2 regions of the Polaromonas sp. P1_G1 genome follow, and region 1 is predicted to be linked to the other one. Evidence: predicted binding sites of a transcription regulator. Region 1 holds the regulator's gene; the other holds the start of a gene.
The links. Region 1 encodes sigma-54, which starts transcription at its own class of promoters, with help from an activator protein. Its sites were predicted from a motif close to TGGCANGNAANCTGCTTT; they were not measured.

Region 2: AC1D1Y_RS12100 (DUF1028 domain-containing protein) is a predicted target of sigma-54. The motif match lies at 4,621-4,638, and genes of this name have one in related genera.

The regions. Positions count from the first base shown of each region.
Region 1 covers NZ_JBFUBU010000037.1:19,107-23,758, reverse strand. The annotation lists gene AC1D1Y_RS18280 (SPOR domain-containing protein) at 1-92, shown strand, start outside; gene AC1D1Y_RS18275 (thiol:disulfide interchange protein DsbA/DsbL) at 210-872, shown strand; gene lptA (lipopolysaccharide transport periplasmic protein LptA) at 1,022-1,651, shown strand; gene lptB (LPS export ABC transporter ATP-binding protein) at 1,668-2,450, shown strand; gene AC1D1Y_RS18260 (RNA polymerase factor sigma-54) at 2,585-4,120, shown strand; gene AC1D1Y_RS18255 (THUMP domain-containing class I SAM-dependent RNA methyltransferase) at 4,262-4,652, shown strand, end outside.
Region 2 covers NZ_JBFUBU010000020.1:24,491-32,927, reverse strand. The annotation lists gene AC1D1Y_RS12120 (ABC transporter permease) at 1-108, opposite strand, end outside; gene AC1D1Y_RS12115 (ABC transporter substrate-binding protein) at 130-1,629, opposite strand; gene AC1D1Y_RS12110 (ABC transporter ATP-binding protein) at 1,727-2,782, opposite strand; gene AC1D1Y_RS12105 (ABC transporter ATP-binding protein) at 2,779-3,807, opposite strand; gene AC1D1Y_RS12100 (DUF1028 domain-containing protein) at 3,804-4,523, opposite strand; gene AC1D1Y_RS12095 (tripartite tricarboxylate transporter substrate binding protein) at 4,684-5,643, opposite strand; gene argE (acetylornithine deacetylase) at 5,691-6,911, opposite strand; gene AC1D1Y_RS12085 (hypothetical protein) at 7,145-7,861, opposite strand; gene AC1D1Y_RS12080 (DUF1993 domain-containing protein) at 8,101-8,437, shown strand, end outside.

The sequences.
Region 1 (4,652 bases):
GGCCTTTCGACAAAAAGGAAGACGCCGACAAAGCCAAGGAGCGGCTGGACAACAATTCCATCGAAACCGCCCTGGTCCGCGTGCAGCGCTGACGATAGGCTGAACTTTTCACGAGGCTGGTGTACAAACCCCTGTGCCCCGCACCCTGAGGGCCGCCGTCCGGAGGGGCGGCTTACCCACCATTTCTGTCATACCAGGAGAAGAATCTGATGCAACGCCGTGAGTTTTCGTTTACAGCCGCCTCGGCTGCCGTCGCCACCCTGGGCGGCATCGCCCTGCCCACCATGGCGCAAGCCCAGGCCAAGGCCTTCAAGGACGGCGCCGATTACCTGACGCTGGACAAGCCGGCGCCCACCGAGGTCCCCGCGGGCCAGGTGGAGGTGGTCGAGTTCTTCTGGTACAGCTGCCCGCATTGCAACGCCTTTGAGCCTCAGCTCGAAGCCTGGATGAAGCAGGCGCCCAAGGATGTGACCGTGCGGCGCGTGCCGGTGGCCTTCCGCCCCGATTTCGAACCCCAGCAGCGCCTTTTTTACGTGCTGGAGGCCATGGGCAAGGTCGAGGAGCTCCACAAAAAGGTGTTTTACGCCATCCACGTGGAAAAACTCGCGCTCGCCAATGCCGACTCGATTACCACCTGGGCCGAGAAGCAGGGCATCGACAAAGCCAAGTTCGTCGAGATGTACAACTCCTTCACGGTCACCACCAAAGCCCGCAAGGCCACGCAGCTGCAGGACATCTACAAGGTCGACGGCGTGCCGGCCCTGGGCATTGCCGGGCGCTACTACACCTCGGCCACCCTGGCCCAGAGCATGGGTCGTGCCCTGCAGGTCACGGATGCGCTGATCGCGCAGTCGCGCGGCAAGGGCAAATAAGACGCTCCGGGCCCATAGCGGCCCGCCGCCCCAAAACCCGCCTCATTCCAGGCGGGTTTTTTTATGCCCCTAATATTCCCCGTGCAAGCTATTCCCGCGGCTTGCATGGCTACAATGGCCGAACCCCAAAGCAGCAAGATTCGTGCCTTATGAAACACCCCCTTATTTCCCTCCTCCTGCCGGCCGCTTTGGCGCTGGGGGCGGCGTTTCCGGCCTGGGCTGAAAAAGCCGACCGGGACAAGCCCATGAACGCGGAGGCCGACGCCCTGCGCTATGACGACCTCAAGCAGACCAGCGTGTTCACCGGCAACGTGGTGATCACCAAGGGCACGACCATCGTGCGCGGCGCGCGCGTCGACGTCATGCAGGACCCCGAGGGCTACCAGCAGGCGGTCTCCATCGCGGCGCCCGGCAAGCTGGCCTTCTACCGCAAAAAGCGCGACGGTGTGGACGAATACATCGAAGGCGAAGGCGAGCGGATTGAATACGACAGCCGCGCCGACCTCGTCAAATTCATCAAGCGCGCCGTGGTGCGCCGCTACAACGGCGCCACCCTGGTGGATGAAACCACCGGCGCCGTGATCGTCTACGACAACAACACCGACGTCTTCACCGTGGACGGCGGCGTGCAGAACCAGACCGCCGCCAACCCGAGCGGCCGGATACGCGCCATGCTCTCGCCGCGCGCCGCCGCGTCGGCCCCGGCCCCGGCCACCGCACGCGCGGCCCCGCCCGCCGCCCTGCGCCCCAGCACCACGCTGGGCACTGAAAAGAACTAGAAAGAACCTTTCACAGATGGATGTGGTGACTGACACTTCGGCGGCCCCGGCCGCGACCCCCAGCCGCCTCGTTGCGCAAGGGCTGCAAAAATCCTACGGCAGCCGCAAGGTCGTTCAGGACGTCTCGGTGGCCGTGCAAAAAGGCGAGGTCGTGGGCCTGCTGGGCCCCAACGGCGCCGGCAAGACGACTTCGTTCTACATGATCGTGGGCCTGGTGCGCGCCGACGCGGGCGAGATCTCCATCGACGGCCAGTCGGTCGAGCACATGCCGATTCACCTGCGCGCCCGCCTGGGTCTGAGCTACCTGCCGCAGGAAGCCTCGATCTTCCGCAAGCTCACGGTAGAAGAAAACGTGCGCGCCGTGCTCGAACTGCAGCTGGGCGCGAACGGCAAGCCGCTGGGCCGCGCCGAGATCGAGTCGCGGCTGGACGGCCTGCTGCAGGACCTGCGGGTGGACCACCTGCGCAATTCGCCGGCGCCGGCGCTGTCGGGCGGCGAGCGCCGCCGCGTCGAGATCGCGCGCGCCCTGGCGACCCAGCCGCGCTTCATCCTGCTSGACGAGCCMTTTGCCGGRATRGACCCGATRGCSGTGATCGAGATCCAGCGCATCATTGGCTTCCTGAAGTCGCGCGGCATCGGCGTGCTGATCACCGACCACAACGTGCGCGAGACSCTGGGCATCTGCGACCACGCCTACATCATCAGCGACGGCCACGTGCTGGCCCAGGGCACGCCCTCCGAGATCGTGAACAACGCCGATGTGCGACGCGTGTACCTCGGTGAACACTTCAAGATGTAGGATGACACTCCCCCTGTTGTCGCTCACTTCGTGTAGCTCCCTCCCCCCCGAGGGGGCGGCGCCTGCGGCCTGGCAAAGCCAGTTCCGCGGCCCCTGCTCGCACTTTTTCTGCGCTTCGATCAAAGCTCCTTGACATGAAGCAGGGCCTCTCGCTCCGCGTCTCGCAGCACCTTGCGCTGACGCCCCAGCTGCAGCAGTCGATACGGCTGCTGCAGCTGTCGACGCTCGAGCTGAGCCAGGAAGTCGAGCAGATGCTCGACGAAAACCCGTTTCTCGAGGTGGCGGAAGAGACCGCGGTGCGCGAGGAGTTCGGCCTGGAGCACCTCAACACGCCGGTCAGCCAGGACAGCCGCGAGTTTGAATCCGCGGCGGAGTCGCCGAGCGGCGGCACTGAGGACGCTGGCATTTCAGCCGCAGGCGAAGCCGAAGTCAGCGCCGAACCCAAGCTCGAGGAAAGCTGGGAAGGCGACGGCACGGTGGAGACCACGCCCGACGACAGCGAATGGGGCAGTGATGCGCCGGCCCGCAAGAACAACAATGACGAGGGCGACACCGAGGCCTCCGACCTGACGGGCGCCCACGAGTCGCTGCAAGACCATTTGCACCGCCAGTCGCTGGGCCTGCGCCTGTCCGAGGAAGACCGCGCGGCCCTGCATTTCCTGATCGAGTCGCTCAACGACGACGGCTACCTCGAAGACAGCCTGGCCTCGCTCGCGGCGGGCCTGGCCGGGGACGACCTGGAACAGGCTGAGGACCTCGAGCAGCGTTTTGCCATGGCGCTCAAGCTGCTGCACCACATGGAGCCGGCCGGCGTGGGCGCGCGCAACCTGGCCGAATGCCTGGGCCTGCAGCTGCTGGACTGCAAAGACTGCGAAGAGACCCGCGCCGCCATCGCCATGTGCAAGCAACCCATGGAACTGCTGGCCAAGCGCGACCTGAAGCGCCTGTCGCACCTGTGCGGATTCACCGAAGCCGCCGTCCGGGGTGCGATTGCCGTGATAGGCCGGCTCGACCCCAAACCCGGCCGCCGCTTCGTGAACGTGGAGCGCAACCTGATCGTGCCCGACGTCATCGTCGTGAAGTCGGGCCGGGGGTTCAAGGTCTCGCTCAACGGCGACGTAATGCCGCGCCTGCGCGTGCACGACATCTACGCCAACGCCCTCAAGCAGCACAAGGGCCAGGGCGGCCAGGCGCTGCAGCAGCGTCTGCAGGAGGCGCGCTGGTTCATCAAGAACATCCAGCAGCGGTTTGACACCATCCTGCGCGTGAGCASSGCCATCGTCGAGCGGCAGAAAAACTTCTTCACGCACGGCGAACTCGCCATGCGCCCGCTGGTGCTGCGCGAGATCGCCGACGAACTGGGCCTGCATGAGTCTACGATTTCGCGCGTGACCACCGCCAAGTACATGGGCACGCCCTTCGGCACTTTTGAGCTCAAATACTTCTTCGGCTCCGCGCTGGGCACCGAAACCGGCGGCAACGCTTCCAGCACCGCCGTGCGCGCGCTGATCAAGCAGTTCGTCTCCTCCGAGAGCCTGAAAAAGCCGCTCAGCGACAACCAGATTTCCGAAATGCTCAAGGAGCAGGGCATCGAATGCGCGCGCCGCACCGTGGCCAAGTACCGAGAGGCTTTGCGCATCGCGCCGGCTAATTTACGCAAATCACTGTAAATCCGATTCTCGGGCGCATGGCGGCGTTGCGCGGTGCTCGGAATCCTCATGCACCCAAGTGCATTCCGGTTCCTGCGCTCCGTGCGCCTTGCCCTGCATCCCGATAATCGAATTTCCAGCAGCCCTTTTGAAGAGTCCGACATGAACCAGCTCCAATTGTTTTTACCGTGCGCCGCCGGCGTCGAGGCCTTGCTGGCCACCGAGGTGCAGCGCGTCACCGGCATCCAGGGCAAGGCCTGGCGCGCCGGCGTGCAGTTGCAGGCTTCCTGGCGCGACGCGCTGCAGCTCAACCTGCACAGCCGCCTGGCCCAGCGCGTGCTGATCGAGTTGCAGCACAACCAGTACCGCAGTGAACAAGACCTTTACAACGCCGCCGCCAACGTGGCCTGGGAAATCTGGTTCACGCCCAAGCAGACCTTCAAGGTTGAGATCACCGCCCAGCACAGCCCGCTGCAGAGCCTGAACTTCGCGGCGCTGAAGATCAAGGACGCCATCGCCGACCGCTTCCGCGCCAAGTTCGACGACGTGCGGC
Region 2 (8,437 bases), on a different contig from region 1:
CGACGCGGCATCACCGGGCAGCAGTTGCTGCAGCCCGAAGATGATGACCGTGACAAAGAACACGGTCGGGATGATCGCGGCAAGCCGCTTGAGGAAGTACTGGAGCATGTGAGTTGGGCGCCGCCTGCTTTACATCTTCAAACCCTGGATGCGCACCAGCCCGTCAGGCACAGTGCGCATGCCGGTGATTTTCTTGTTGTAGGCCCACAGCCAGTTGCGGTGAAAAAGGTAAACAACCGGCTTGACCTTGTCGGCTTCAGCGGCCAGCGTGGCAAACACCTTGATGCGCCCGGCGGTGTCAAGCGTGTTGCGCGAGCGGTTCAGCAATTCGTCCCACTGCGGGCGGCATTCGCCGCTGTAGTTCAGCGGCTGCTTGCAGCCGTAGAAGCTGAAGAGATTGCCGTCCGGGTCGGCGCGGCCGCTCCAGGCCAGCACATAGGCGTCAAACTGGCCCTTGTCGGCCAGGTTCAGCGAGGTGGCGAATTCGGTGGACTGGATCTTCACGTCAAAGCCGGCCTCCTTGGCCATGGCCTGCACCACCTGTGCCACGCGCTGGGCATCAGAGGTGGTGGGCGTCATCAGCGTGAAAACGGGGTTGGGCACACCCGCTTCTTTCAGCAGCTGTTTGGCGCGTGCGATGTCGCGCTTGGGAATGGGGACGTTCTTGGCGTAGAAGCTGTTGGCGGGTGGCACCCACTGGTTGCCCGGCGTGGCTTCGCCGTCCATGGCGACCTGCACGATGCCGGCGCGGTCCAGCGAGAGCTCAAAGGCCTCGCGCACGCGCGAGTCGCGGCCCAGCGGATTCTTCTGCGACTGGTCACTCTTGCCGGTGTTGATGGTGATGCCCTGGTAGCCCAGCTCGGTGATGCGCGAGAAGGAGAGCTTTTTGTCGGCCTTGATGGAGGCGATGTCGGAGGGTGCCACGCGCTCGATGAAGTCGAGCTGGCCGGAGCGCAGGTTGGCCAGGCGCACGGTGGCGTCGACGATGGGCTGGAAGACGACTTTGTCGAAGTGGATGTTGGCCTTGTCCCAGTAGCCGGCATAGCGTTCCAGCACGATGCGGTCCTGCGCCACGCGCTCGGTGAACTTGAAGGGGCCCGAGCACACCGGCCTGGTGCCGAAGTTGGTGGGCGCGGCCTGCGCAGCCTTGGGCGACACCATCATGCCGGCGCGGTCGGCCAGCACGCTGAGCAGCGGCGAGAAGGGCGCGCTCAGGTTGATCTTGACCGTGAGGTCGTCGATGACGTCCACCGTGGTGACGGGCGCCAGCTCGCCGCGGCGATTCGAGCCTGCAAGGTTTTTGTGGCGGTCTATGTTGAACTTCACCGCGGCGGCGTCGAATTTTTCGCCGTCATGGAAGGTCACGCCGCTGCGCAGCTTCAGGGTCAGCGCCTTGTTGTCGGCCGACCAGGCGTAGGAGGTGGCCAGCTGCGGCACGATGTTGAGTTTTTCATCGATGTCGACCAGCTTGTCGCACAGTGAGGAGAACACGATGCGGCTCACGAAGCTGCGCGCCAGCGTCGGGTCCAGCACGTCCGGGTCTTCGGCCAGGCCTATGCGCAGGGTTTGGGCCTGGGTGGCGCAGGCGGTGGCGGCCAATGTCAGGGCCAGCAGGATTTTGGTGCTCATGGTTTGTCCTTTGCGGTTGTCGATTGCGATGATGGCTGGCTTGGATGGCTGTCTTGCGCCGGGGATCGGTGGGAGGGTATGAACATCGTGGTCTCCATCAGGCCGCTTGCGCGTGAAAGGCGGCCTGGAGCCGGAGCAGCCTCTCGTTCACGACGGCGCCGCCGATAATGCCGGCCGGCGCCGTGATCTCTTCCCAGAAATGGCAGGCCACCGCGTGGCCGCCTTGTCCATCTGAACGCAGCGCGGGCACTTCCTCGGCGCAACGGTCCCGGGCGTAAGGGCAGCGCGTCCTGAAACGGCAGCCCGAAGGCGGTGTGATGGGGTTGGGCACGTCGCCCTGCAGCAGCGTGCGCTCGCGCTTGAGGCCGGGTTCGGGCACCGGGATCGCCGACAGCAGGGCCTGGGTGTACGGGTGGCGCGGTTGCGCGAACAGGCTTTGTTTGTCGGCGTACTCGACGATCTGCCCGAGGTACATCACGGCTACATGCGAGGCGATGTGCTTGACCACCGCGAGGTCGTGTGCGATGAAGACATAGGCCAAGCCCAGGCGCCGCTGCAAATCCTGCAGCAGGTTGACGACCTGCGCCTGGATGGAAACGTCCAGCGCCGACACCGCCTCGTCGCAGACGATGAGCCGCGGCTCCACGGCGAGGGCGCGGGCGATGCCGATGCGCTGGCGCTGGCCGCCCGAAAATTCATGCGGGTAGCGCTGCAGGTATTGCGGCGCCAGGCCCACCAGGTCCAGCAGCTCGGCGGCGCGCTCGCGGTGCCGGCCGCGCGCCAGGCCGTGCAGGGCCAGCGGCTCGGTCAGCGCCTGCTCCACCGTCATGCGCGGGTTCAGCGAGGAATACGGGTCCTGGAAAATCATCTGCAGCTCGCGGCGTTTGGCGCGCAGGCGGCCGGCCGGCAAGGCCATCAGGTCCTCACCGTCAAACCAGACCTGGCCGGAGGTCGCGTCCAGCAGCCGCAGCACCAGCCGCCCCACGGTGGATTTGCCACAACCCGATTCACCGACCAGCGCCATGGTCTCGCCGGTGTTCAACTCAAAGTTCAGCCCGTCGACCGCATGCACGACCGCCTTGGAGCGGCTGAACAGGTGCGGGCGCACCGGGAAATGTTTGACCAGGTTTTCGACTTTCAGCAATGCGCTCACGGCGTCACCTCGCTGGGTATGGCGGTTGCGGCGCGAAGAGGCGCCATGCCGATGTCCAGCGGCGCGCGCCAGCAAGCCGCTTCGTGGCCGTCGCCCATGTCCATCAGCGGCGGCACTTCCTGCCGGCATTTGTCGACGGCGAAGGGGCAGCGCGGCGCGAAGCGGCAGCCGTCCATGCGTGTCATGGGTGTGGGCACCTGGCCCTCAATCGCGTTGAGCCGGTCCTGCGCCAGGTGCAGCTTGGGGATGGAGCCCAGTAATCCTATGGTGTAGGGATGCTGCGGCTCGGCAAACAGGCGCCCCACGGGCGCGCGCTCCACGATCCTGCCGGAATACATCACGGCGACCTCATCGGCCAGCTCGGCGATCACGCCCAGGTCGTGCGTGATCAGGATGATGGCGGTGCCGGTTTCCTCGCGCAGCATGCGCATCAGGTCCAGCACCTGGGCCTGGATGGTGACGTCCAGCGCGGTGGTGGGTTCGTCGGCGATCAGCAACTGCGGCTCGCAGGCCAGCGCCATGGCGATCATCACGCGCTGGCGCATGCCACCCGAGAGCTTGTGCGGATATTCGTCGATGCGCTGCTCGGGTGAGGGAATGCGCACACGGCGCAGCATGGCGATGGCATGCTCCCTTGCTTCGGCCGCGCTGATGTCGCGGTGGCAGCGTATGCCTTCAATCAGCTGGTCGCCTATGGTGAAAGCCGGGTTCAGCGAAGTCATGGGTTCCTGGAAGATCATGGCCATGCGGTTGCCGCGCAGCGCGCGCATGTCGTCCGGGCCCAGCGTGGCCAGGTCGGTGCCCTCAAAGCGGATGGAGCCTGCGGAAATACGCCCCTGGCCCTTGGGCAGCAGTCCCATGATGGACAGCGAGGTCACGCTTTTGCCGCAGCCTGATTCGCCGACGATGCCCAGGGTGCGGCCGGACTCCACTGAAAAACTGATGCCGTCCACCGCGGCGAATTCACCACCGCCTTCGAGCTTGAAGCTGGTGCGCAGGCCGCTCACCTCCAGCAATACCGTCATTCGGCGGCTCCGCCGCGCAGTGCGTGAAAGCGCGTGATCTCGGCTTCGATCACCGCGCGATCGGTGATGCCCGCCGGGCTGCGGCGCGAAGGCAGGCAGGTGCTGAAGGGCTGGTAGCGCTCCAGGCTTTTGTCGTAAAGGCGGCGCAGTTCCAGCAGGGGCTCGGCATGGTCGTCCACCCGGATGTCCAGTGCGCAGTAATCTTCTGTGGTGTAAATCAAAAGTGCGGCGGCCTGCTTGCCGCGCTTGTCGCCGCCCGCGGCTTCGCCGGCCGCCAGCGCGGTGATCAGGCGTTCGGCAAAAGGGAGTTGGGCATTGGCCTCATAGGCCAGCGCCGTGGCTTCAATCACCTGCGGGCCGGCCAGCATGTTGCCGGCGACGGAATAGCCAACGCCCGCCGTGTGGCCGCACCAGTCTATGCAGGCGTTGCCGGTGTAGCTGGCGGCTTGGCCGTTTGCGCCTATCAGGTGCAACTGGCGGTGGTCACGGCCTTCGTCCGCCGAGGTCAGGCGCTTGATGATGTAGTCGGGAGACTGGCCGAAGGCCAGGCCGTCCAGCGCCGGCGCGGCATACAACGGGTTGACCAGCGCCTGCGTGGCAAGCGCCCCCACGCCGCTGCGGGCGTGCGGGCACAGCGCGCCCACGGCAAAAAATTTGCTGGCAACCGCCACGCCAAACGCGCCCGATGAATCGCGCGCGATGAGGGACCAGGTCATGTATCAGACTTTCATCGCAACTGCGCCCTTGGTCGGGCGTCTCGTGCTCCCCGCAAACAAAAAGCCGCATGAAGCGACTTTCAAATAGCTAATGGATGACGCATTTATCATGCCACGCTTCGGCGGGCTGTGCCTGCCAGCCAGGGCGCCGCTTCGCCGCTTATTCGACCTTGGCGCCTGAGGCCCTGACGACTTCCGCCATGCGCTTGTAGTCGACCGCCAGCAACTTCGCGAAGTCGGCGTTGTTCATGGCCAGCGGCTCGATGCCCTGCTTGTCCAGGCGCTCCAGCACCACGGGATCCTTGAGGACCTTGGCCATGGCTGCGTTGACGCGATTGACCTCGGCCGCCGGTGTGGCGGCGGGGCCCAGCAGGCCGAACCATGAATCGAACTGGTAGCCGGGCAGGCCGCTTTCGGCGATGGTGGGGACGTCGGGCAAATATTTGGAGCGCTTGGGCGAGGTCACGCCGATCAGGCGTATGCGGCTGTCTTTGGCAAAGGCCAGCGCGCCTATGCTGGCGGCGATCACGGCATGGGCGCGGCCCGAGATCACTTCGTTGATCGCCTCGCCCGTGGCCTTGAGCGGCACGTGCACCACATCGATGCCGGCCAGGCCGTTGAAGTAGGCCATCGAAAGGTGCGTGGCGCTGCCGACGCCGGCGGTGGCGTAGTTGAGCTTGCCGGGATTGGCCTTGGCGTAGCGGATATATTCGGCGGCGGTTTTCGCCGGCACGTCGGGGTGGATCATCAGCACGTAGTCGGCGGTGCCGATGTGCGCCATGGGGGCGAAGTCTTTTTGCGGGTCGTAGCTGAGTTTGGTGTAGAGCGTGCCGGCGATGTTGTGGCTGGCCGCGCCCAGCACCATGGCGCCGCTGTCGGGCGCCGACTTGGCGACATAGGCCGTGCCCACGGTGCCGCCGGCGCCGGGACGGTTTTCAATGATGACGGTCTGGCCCAGCGCCTGGCCGAGCTCGGTGGACATGGCCCGCGCCAGCAGATCCTGCACGCCGCCCGGCGCGAAGGGCACCACGATGCGTGCGATCTTGGTATTGGACTGGGCCAGGGCGCCGCCTGCGGCAAGGGCCAGGCCGGTGCCCAGGAAATCTCGGCGTTGCATCATGGAATGTTTTCTTTCGGATAGTGGTGGTTGCGGTTCGGATCAGGTTTTCAGTTCACGCAGATTTCGTCGGCCAGGCGGCGCATGAAGCGCTCGCACCAGGCGAGTTGGTCGAGTGTGACCCATTCGTTGGGCTGGTGTGCCTGCGCGATGTGGCCGGGGCCGCACACGATGGTCGGCACACCGACCTGATGGAACAATGCAGCTTCCGTGCCAAAAGACACCTTGCCGGCGCCCGAGCTGGCGTCGACGCCGGCGCACTTGAAGCACAGTTGGGCGATCTCGCTGTCGGCTTCCGTCGCGAAGCCGGGCAACACCGAGTTGAGCTTGTGGCTGATGCCGGTATCGGCCGCAACGGCCTGCATGGCCGGGACCAGGCTGTCGGCGAAGGCCTTGGCCTCGTTGAACAGCGCGACCGGTGAATTCATGTGATGGTGGCGAATTTCCCAGGTCACGTCGCAGTCGCGCGGGATGATGTTGAGCGCGGTGCCGCCGGCGATCACGCCGGTATGAATGGTGGTGTGCGGCACGTCGTAAATCGGGTCGAAGGGTCCCTCGGCCACCAGGCGGCGATGCATGGATTTCAGGTGCGCGACAAATTCACAGGCGATCTCTACCGCGTTGACGCCCAGCGGCGTCAGCGAGGAGTGCGCCTCGAAGCCGCGCACCGAGGTCTTGTAGGCGTGTTTGCCCTTGTGCGCGATCACCACCTGCATGCCGGTGGGCTCGCCGACGATGCAGCCGGCGGGTTTGTAGCCCTGGTCCACCATGTCGGCGATCATGCGGCGCACGCCTATGCAGCCGACCTCCTCGTCGTAGCTGAAGGCCAGGTGCACCGGGCGCTTGAGTTTGCGCTTGAGCAGCTCGGGCACCATCATCAGCGCGGTGGCGCCGTAGCTCTTCATATCGGTCACGCCGCGGCCGTAGAGCTTGTCGCCGATGATTTGCGCCGCGAAGGGGTCGGTGTCCCAGGGCTGGCCGTCGACCGGCACCACGTCGGTGTGGCCCGACAGCACCAGGCCGCCCAGCTTGGTTTCGCCGTTTTCGGCGGGCAGTGTGGCCCAGAGGTTGGCCTTCTTGCCGCTGTCGTCATAGGTGCGGCGGCATTCAATGCCCAGGGCTTCAAGCTTCGCCTGCGTCCAGTCGAGCAGGGGCAGGTTGCTGTCGCGGGAGACGGAGGCAAAGGACACCCATTTTTCAATCAGCGGCAAGGCGGCAAGGTCGGCGGCCTGCACGGCGCTGCGGGTGGCGTTGGGAAGTGGGGCATTCATGGTGGGCCTTTGTGGTGCGGCGCGATGCCGTGGTTTGCGGGACGGCGGCGGCCGAAGGAATAGCGAGGGGCGAGCGCGTTGCCGGAAAATTGTATGACAGCATACTATTTTGCGCGCGGGCGTGATCCCGCCCGAGGCCCGGTGGCGGCCCGGGCAAAAAAAACCGCCGGATCGAATGATCTCGGCGGTGTTGTGCAGCCAGGAGTGGCTGGGGGGGGCGCTTGCCGGCGGTCTTATTTTTTCCCGCCGCCACCACCGCCACCACCACCGCCGTTGCCACCTCCGTTGCCTCCGCCATTGCCGCCGCCGTTACCGTTACCGCTACCCTTGCCGCCGCCATGGCCGGCGTCCTTGCCGGCGCCCAGGCCCTTGCCCGCGATGTCGGCTTTTGCAACGCTGTCTGCCTTGGCGGAATGGCTGGATGCCTTGCCGCTCTTGTCGGTGTGTGAAGCGCTGACGACCGAGCCCAGCGTCACGCCCATGCCTTTGGCGATCTGCCCCCAGCCCATGCCCTCGCTTCTTTGCCCGAGCACGCCGCCCAGTGCGGCCGAAAGCTGCCCCGGCGTCGGATTGCTGATGCCTTGCTGGGCCAGCGAGGTTTTAGCCAGCGAAATGGCGATGTTGACGTTGCCGTAGCCCATCTTGCCTGTGGACGGCGACAGGCTGGCGGCGGGCGCCGTGGCGTTGGGGCCGGACAGGCTGGGCCCGAGTGTGATGGCGGTGCCGGTGCGCAGCCCGTTGACCATGGAGCGCGCGTTTTCCGGTGAACCAGCGAAGGCGCTGTAGTTGGCGGCCAGCCGGGCGCCTTCGGGGTTGCTGGTGGTTTGCGCGAAGGCGGGGCCGCCGCACAGCAGGATGGCGCTGCTGGCCGCCAGGGCTACAAGGGTTTTGGAGATGGTGAACATGATGGGTACCTCACGCTGGTAGCGCCGGCTGCGGGGTGCAGCCATGGCTTACTGATATTGATATTAGGAGTTTCTGCGTACGCAGAGTGCGTGTCGCGATAGCGTCCTACGTCTTTATGAGCATAAAAGCGCTGTCCGGTACCCGGATGTAAAACCGCGCGCAAAACGTTGGCGGCATTTGCGGGTACCCGGCGTCCGGGAAGCGGTCGCGGCTGAACCCGGCGAGAATGCGTCTCGCGGCATGCGCCGCCCGGCCATTTACCCCTCACAGAAAGCATTTCCCCATGACCAGCAGCATCTACACCACCTCCATTCCCGTTTTCAAGCAGATGCTGGGCGGCCTCAAGGGCGTCCTGGCCAAGGCCGAGGCCCACGCGGCAGCGAAGAACATCGACCCCAACGCGCTGCTGCAGGCGCGCCTTTTCCCCGACATGTTTCCCCTGCTGCGCCAGGTGCAGGTGGCCAGCGACTTTGCCAAGAGCGTGTCGGCCCGGTTGGCCGGCGTGGAAGTGCCCAAAATCGAAGACAAGGAAACCACGTTCGCCGAACTGCAGGCGCGCATAGACACCATACTGGCCTTCATCGAGGGACTGGGCGCGGCGAAGTTTGACGAAGCCGCCA